2 linked regions of the Spirulina major PCC 6313 genome follow. The protein of the gene in region 2 binds, or shares a complex with, the protein of the main gene of each other region. Links are inferred from orthologs where the notes say so. Each region holds a gene or a part of one and is shown on either strand. Other genes may lie near its edges. The genes, in order: uvrB and pcrA.

What was found.
Region 1: the proteins of pcrA (region 2) and uvrB are in contact, whole or in part, in a crystal structure (PDB 7EGT), measured with the Thermus thermophilus proteins. The link is inferred for Spirulina major PCC 6313 from one-to-one orthologs. Residues at the interface, in WP_096412145.1 of Thermus thermophilus: His654, Arg656, Phe657, Gln666, Asp668, Glu669, Lys680, Arg681, Leu682, Ser683, Lys685, Tyr686, Ala687; in WP_096411307.1 of Thermus thermophilus: Glu23, Leu25, Arg26, Asp27, Gly28, Glu29, Arg30, Phe31, Arg55, Glu326, Asp327, Phe328, Glu379, Ser382, Gln383, His398, Gly400, Arg401.

What each region holds. Positions count from the first base shown.
Region 1 is NZ_KV878783.1:1,273,017-1,276,310, forward strand. What follows is about bases 121-3,090. They hold uvrB (excinuclease ABC subunit UvrB), read left to right. Parts: upstream 121-591; coding sequence 592-2,589; downstream 2,590-3,090. Other genes in these bases: SPI6313_RS05460 (O-antigen ligase family protein), read right to left, coding at 121-457; SPI6313_RS05470 (multicopper oxidase family protein), read right to left, coding at 2,653-3,090. In the rest of the region: more of SPI6313_RS05460, read right to left, coding at 1-120; more of SPI6313_RS05470, read right to left, coding at 3,091-3,294. UniProt on the Escherichia coli protein: The UvrABC repair system catalyzes the recognition and processing of DNA lesions. A damage recognition complex composed of 2 UvrA and 2 UvrB subunits scans DNA for abnormalities.
Region 2 is NZ_KV878783.1:3,420,067-3,423,401, reverse strand. The notes cover bases 302-3,312. They hold pcrA (DNA helicase PcrA), read right to left. Parts: upstream 2,964-3,312; coding sequence 639-2,963; downstream 302-638. Other genes in these bases: pheA (prephenate dehydratase), read left to right, coding at 3,186-3,312; SPI6313_RS15080 (type ISP restriction/modification enzyme), read left to right, coding at 302-602. In the rest of the region: more of SPI6313_RS15080, read left to right, coding at 1-301; more of pheA, read left to right, coding at 3,313-3,335. UniProt on the Escherichia coli protein: A helicase with DNA-dependent ATPase activity. Unwinds DNA duplexes with 3'-5' polarity. Translocates on single-stranded DNA with 3'-5' polarity. Initiates unwinding more efficiently from a nicked substrate than double-stranded DNA.

The sequences.
Region 1 (3,294 bases), 2.1 Mb from region 2 along the record:
CCCCGGCAAATTTATCGTTGCGGTGTATCCCGGCGGGCATGGTAAAGGCCCAAAGGGTACTGAGGAGGGTGGCAACTTCGAGGCCCCAGGATAGGAGAATCACCTGTTTGCGCAAGGGAAAACGGCCCGCAATGTAGAGGGCGAAGGACATCATGTAGAGGATTTCGCGCACCTGGACATTGGTGGTTCCGGGCATTTCTGACCAGCCAAAGGAACAGAAGGAGATAGCATTCAGGATTAAGAGGGCAAGATCACCGCTGAGGACGTAGAGGGTCATTTGCCAGCGCAGCATCAGCATGATTACGGACATGAGAAAGACCCCATAGCGCACGAGGCTGTTTAATCCGCCACCGATAACTTCACTCAGGCTGCGGGTAAAAAATAAAATTCCGACGATCGCAAAGGTAGTTTCAGCAATTTCGATCGCTTTCTCACGGGTCAAGGAAATGCGCAACATATGACAATGAGGGGAAGTGCTCAGGAGAAAGTTTGTCCGATTCTAACCTGTTCGATCGCTGCTGACAGGGAGAACTAGGCGAGGGCGATCGCGCCAAAGCGTTAGAATGCGAGCAACGGATTGAGACTGTGGCCATGGGTTTTCAACTAAATGCACCCTTTGAACCGACGGGAGACCAACCGAGGGCGATCGCTGAACTCACCGCCTCCCTCACCCAGGGGCATCGTCTCCAAACCCTCCTGGGCGCAACGGGAACCGGCAAGACCCTGACCATGGCCCATGTGATCGCCAATCTGGGCCGCCCCACCTTAGTACTGGCCCACAACAAAACTCTAGCGGCGCAACTGTGCAACGAACTGCGGCAATTTTTCCCGGACCACGCGGTGGAATATTTCATCAGTTACTACGACTATTACCAACCCGAAGCCTATATTCCGGTCAGTGATACCTACATTGAAAAAAGCGCCTCGATTAATGAAGAAATTGATATGCTGCGCCACTCGGCGACGCGATCGCTCTTTGAACGGCGCGATGTGATCGTGGTCGCCTCGATTAGCTGCATCTATGGGTTGGGGATGCCCGCTGAATACCTCAAAGCCTCGATTCCCCTACGAGTGGGGGAAGAATTCGACCCGCGCCAACTGTTGCGGGCCCTGGTGACGGTGCAATATACCCGCAACGATGTGGAACTGAAGCGCGGTAACTTTCGCCTCCGGGGCGATGTGTTGGAAATTGTCCCCGCCTACGAAGATCGGATCATTCGCCTTGAATTTTTCGGGGATGAGGTGGATAGCATTCGGTATCTTGACCCGGTTTCGGGGGAGGTGTTGCAAAGTCTATCGGGGGTCAACATCTATCCGGCGCGGCACTTTGTCACCCCCACAGAGGCGATCGAGCGAGCCTGCCACGCTATTGAAACCGAACTCGCCGCCCAATTGGATCACCTTACCGCCGAAGCTAAACTCCTCGAAGCCCAACGCCTCAAACAGCGGACAAATTACGACCTGGAATTATTGCGGGAAGTGGGCTACTGCAATGGGGTGGAAAACTATTCGCGCCACCTGGCCGGACGGAATCCGGGTGATCCGCCGGAATGTTTGATCGATTATTTTCCCGATGATTGGCTGTTGATGATTGATGAATCCCATGTGACGGTTCCGCAGTTGCGGGGGATGTATAACGGCGACCAAGCGCGGAAAAAGGTATTGATTGATCATGGGTTTCGGCTGCCGAGTGCGGCGGACAATCGCCCCCTGAAGGCAGATGAGTTTTGGCAGAAGGTGGGGCAATGTGTGTTTGTGTCGGCCACGCCGGGGGATTGGGAGCTAGAGCAGTGTGAGGGGCGGATCGCAGAGCAAATTATCCGGCCGACGGGGGTGATTGACCCGGAAATTTTTGTGCGGCCGACCACGGGGCAAGTGGATGATCTGCTGGGTGAGATCTGCGATCGCGTCGATCGCCAGGAACGAGTGTTAATTACCACCCTGACAAAACGGATGGCGGAAGATCTGACGGAATATTTCCAAGAGCGATCGATCCGGGTGCGTTATTTGCACTCGGAAATTCAGTCCATTGAACGGATCGAGATTTTGCAAGGGTTGCGGGATGGGGAATTTGATGTGTTGATCGGGGTGAACCTGTTGCGGGAGGGGTTGGATCTGCCGGAGGTGTCCCTCGTGGCGATTATGGATGCGGACAAAGAAGGGTTTTTGCGGGCAGAGCGATCGCTGATCCAAACCATCGGCCGCGCCGCCCGTCACATTCGCGGCCAAGCGATTCTCTACGCCGACAACATCACCGGCAGCATGGATCGCGCCATTTCCGAAACCAACCGCCGCCGCACGATCCAGCAGGCCTACAACGAAAAACACAACATCACCCCCCAACCGATCGCGAAAAAATCCCAAACCAATTCGATCCTCAACTTCCTCAATATTTCCCGCCGCCTCAATGCCCAAGAACTCGCCCAGGTTTACAGCGCCCAGGACGAGATCAGCCTTGAACAACTCCCGGAGGTGATCCAACAATTAGAAGCTCAGATGCAAGACGCGGCGAAAAAAATGGAGTTTGAAGCAGCGGCGAAATATCGGGATCAGATTAAAGCCCTGCGCGATCGCCTCCTGGGGCGTTGACGGCATCTGTTAGGGACTCGGTACGATGAGATCGCGCCCAGTTCCTAGCCGTTGGACAAGCCCCTACACCATTTCAATCACCCCCATCATGCCCAGTTCTTCATGATCCAAAATGTGGCAATGGTAGACGGTGCGCCCCTTATAGGTGCGAAACGGAATCCGAATCCGGACGGTCTCCCCTGCCGCCACGAGCACCGTATCTTTCCAAGCGGGAGGGTTGAGGGGCTGGCCGTTGCGTTCGATCACCTGGAAGCGGTTGGTGTGGATGTGGAAGGGGTGATCCATGATGTCGATGTTTTGGATTAGCCAATCTTCCGTGGTGCCGACGGTAACGGTGGTGTGGACGGTATCCCCTTGGAAGGCTTGGCCATTGATTAAAAACGCCATGCCGTGACCGGGATTCATGCCGTGATGGAGGCGAAATTCGCGGGTTTGGCTCGGTTGGGGGAGGGGGTCAACGGGGATGAGGGAGGCGGGGAGGGTGAAGGGGGTGGGGGATGTGTCGGTGTAGGTGAGGGTGGCGAGAGTGGTGGCGGTTTGGGAACTTTGGGAACGGCGACCCATCATGCCCCTGCCCATCATCCCCATGCCCATACCGCCAGCGGTGCGTTGATAGGGTTCGTTGATCAGTGCATAGGTGCTGCGATCGCGATCGCCTTGGATCAACACATCTGCCCGCTCACCAGGGGCCAGCAAGAGCCGATC
Region 2 (3,335 bases):
GGCCTCGAATTCCACTACCAAACCACAAAAAACACCTCCAACAATCCGCCCAACTCGGCCAACAACTCGCCGCCCTTCTCGACCCCGAAACCCCCGTCCCCGGAGTCACCCAAACCCCCAGCGACCCCCTCAAAATCATCGCCGTTCCCCTCACCACCCACGGCGAAAAACTCAAACCCGAAGACTTCGCCCTTACTGCCAACTGGGGCTACGGCGGCAACGGCAAACCCACCATGCCCGGAAAAGGCAAAGCCATCCAACGCCCCTACACCCCCACCGAACGCGACACCCTCGGCTCAGAGCGCATCGCCCGCCTCGGCGAACACACCTACGATATTTACCTGAACGATCGCGCCTACTGGTGCAACATCCCCGATCGCGTTTGGCACTACACCCTGGGCGGCTATCAAGTCATCAAAAAATGGCTCAGTTATCGCGCCGAAAAAATTATCGATCGTCCCCTTAAACAAGACGAATTTGTCCACGTCATCCACACCGCCCGCCGCCTCGCCGCCATCCTCATCCTCGAACCCGACCTTGACGCTAACTATCACACCATCAAAACCCACCTCCACCCCTGGAAATCCGAACAAGGGGCTTAACAAGGGGGCTTAAGCCCCTTGCCTAGCAGTGATGAACTAAGAAACCCGCGTTAGGGGGGCGTGTTGGGGGTCCATCACCTTTTTGCCGATGCCGGGGAATTTCACCCCTAGGTGAACCTTGTGCTTTGTGCCAAACACATGGGTGACTTCCCCTTCACCAAATTGGTCATGGACGATGCGATCGCCCACCAGCCAATTGTCAGGATTATTATCAATCTTCGGGGGGGAATCATCAACGGCCTTGGGTTTGCGGCGGCGGTGAAAGCGATCAGGTTGGCTGACAAACTCTTCCGGCAATTCGCTGAGGAACTGCGACGGCACACAGCTTTCAGAACTGCCCCAGAGACGACGCATTTGGGCATGGGTCATGAATAGCTGTTCCTGGGCGCGGGTGATGCCCACATAGCAGAGGCGGCGTTCTTCTTCGAGGGAGGCGGGGTCATGGAGCGATCGCGCATTGGGCAGCAACCCCTGCTCCATCCCCACCATAAACACCACCGGAAATTCCAACCCCTTCGCCGCATGGAGGGTCATCAGGGTCACCGCTTCGGTTTCATCTTGGAGATTGTCCAGATCCGATGCGAGGGAGGCATTTTCAAGAAAATCTTGAAGCCGCTCGGTTTCGTTTTCCTCCTGGAACTCGGCGACAGCGTTGAGTAATTCGTTGAGGTTTTCGATCCGGTTGTTAGCCTCATCCGTGTCCTGCTGTTGGAGGTCTTCCACATAGCCCGAATCCTTGAGCAGCCCTTGGGCTAACTGTAACGCCGGGATGTCGTGGGCTAATTGTCCTTGATAGCGTTTGATCAATTCCACAAACTCCAGCACCCGTTTCGCCGCTCGGCCCGCTAGGGTTTGGGCAGAGGTTTCATCACTGAGGATTTCCCAGAGGGGTACGCCCAACTCTTGGGAGGCGTTTTGCAGGTTTTCCAGGGTGGATTTCCCGATTCCCCGGCGCGGTGTGTTGATAATTCGTAGCAGGCTGACGGTGTCGGCGGGGTTGGCGATCGCCCGCAGATAGGCCAGCATATCTTTAATTTCTTTGCGATCGTAGAACTTCAACCCCCCCACAATCGTGTAGGGAATTTTCCCCCGCAGGGCATCTTCTAAGGCGCGGGACTGGGCATTGGTGCGGTAGAGAATCGCAAAACTGCCCCAGGTCAATTCCGGATGATCCGAGCGCAAACCGTGCATTTGGTCGAGGACAAAGCGGGCTTCGGTCTGTTCATTGTCGGTTTTGGCAATGTAGATCGGCTCCCCCTCGCCCCGTGTCGCCCGCAAAATTTTATCAATGCGTTGGCTATTGTGATCAATCAACTCGTTAGCCGCGTAGAGAATCGTGGCGCGGGAGCGGTAGTTATGTTCGAGCTTCACCATGGTTTGGGTGGACTCATCGGGCAAACCATCGCCAAAATCCTGTTGGAACCCCAGCAAGATCCGAAAATCCGCCATCCGGAACGAATAGATCGATTGATCCGCGTCGCCCACCACAAACACGGAGCGATCGCGCCAATCCCACGCCTTCGGGTTAGTCTCCCCATTGGTGGTCAAGAGCCGAACAAAATCGTATTGAATCTGGTTTGTATCTTGATATTCATCCACCAGAATGTGATGAAATTGCTTGTGCCAATAGCCCAAGACACTTTCGTTTTGCTCAAACAAGCGCACCGGAATCAGCAACAGATCATCAAAATCTAGACCATTATTCGCCGCCAGTTGATCCTGATAGAGTTCGTACACCTCCGCGATGGTGCGCCCGCGATAGTCGGGGTTTTCCTTGGCGTATTCGGCAGGCGAGAGGCCGAGATTTTTCGCATTGCTGATCGCGTAGCGAATTTTGCGGGGGTCGAATTTTTTGCTGTCTAGATTGAGTTGTTTCGTGGTGATCGACTTCACCACCCCATTCACATCGGCATCGTCAAAAATGGTGAAGTTTTTGCCCCAAGTGCGGCCCCGTTCGTCCTGATATTTATCCACATCCAGCCGCAAAATTCGCGCCGCCAAACTGTGAAACGTGCCAATCCACAGGGGTTTGATGACTTCTTTGTAGACTTGCGATCGCAGCTTCGTTTGGATCGCCGGTTCCAGGGCATCCAGGGGCTTGTTGTGGTGCTTGTGGGCTAATTTATCCGCAAAGAGGCGATCGATCCGCTCCTTCATTTCCCGTGCCGCCTTGTTGGTGAAGGTGACCGCGAGGATATTTTCCGGATGAACATGATGCTCATGGATTAGGTTAAAAATCCGGTAGGTCAGGGCCCTCGTCTTGCCCGACCCAGCCCCAGCCACCACCAGGAGCGGCCCGCAAAAATGTTCAACGGCGCATCGTTGGGCAGGATTCAGATGGGACAGAAAGTCGGTACTCATGGGCAAGGATACAAGTAACAAAAATACAGTGACCCAAACAGAGTCATGCTCTTCATTGTATCGACTCGGTGAATGATTCCGGAAAATCAGGCTTTCAGACCCCGCCCCTCCGATCATGGCGTTGATCGGCCAATGGAACTTGACAGACTCCTCCGTTTAGAAAACGGGGGCTTTACGTCTGCACTCGTAATACACTGAAAACACCACCGTTGAACTCGACGCATGACCCCTTCCATCGCTCACCTTGGCCCCCCCGGAACCAACGCAGAAACGGCCGCCATCGTCTATCGCAATCGCCTCCAACAAAACACCGGCAATGAAGCCATCCTCTGCCCCTACCCCACCATTGCCCAAACCCTCAAAGCCGTGGCT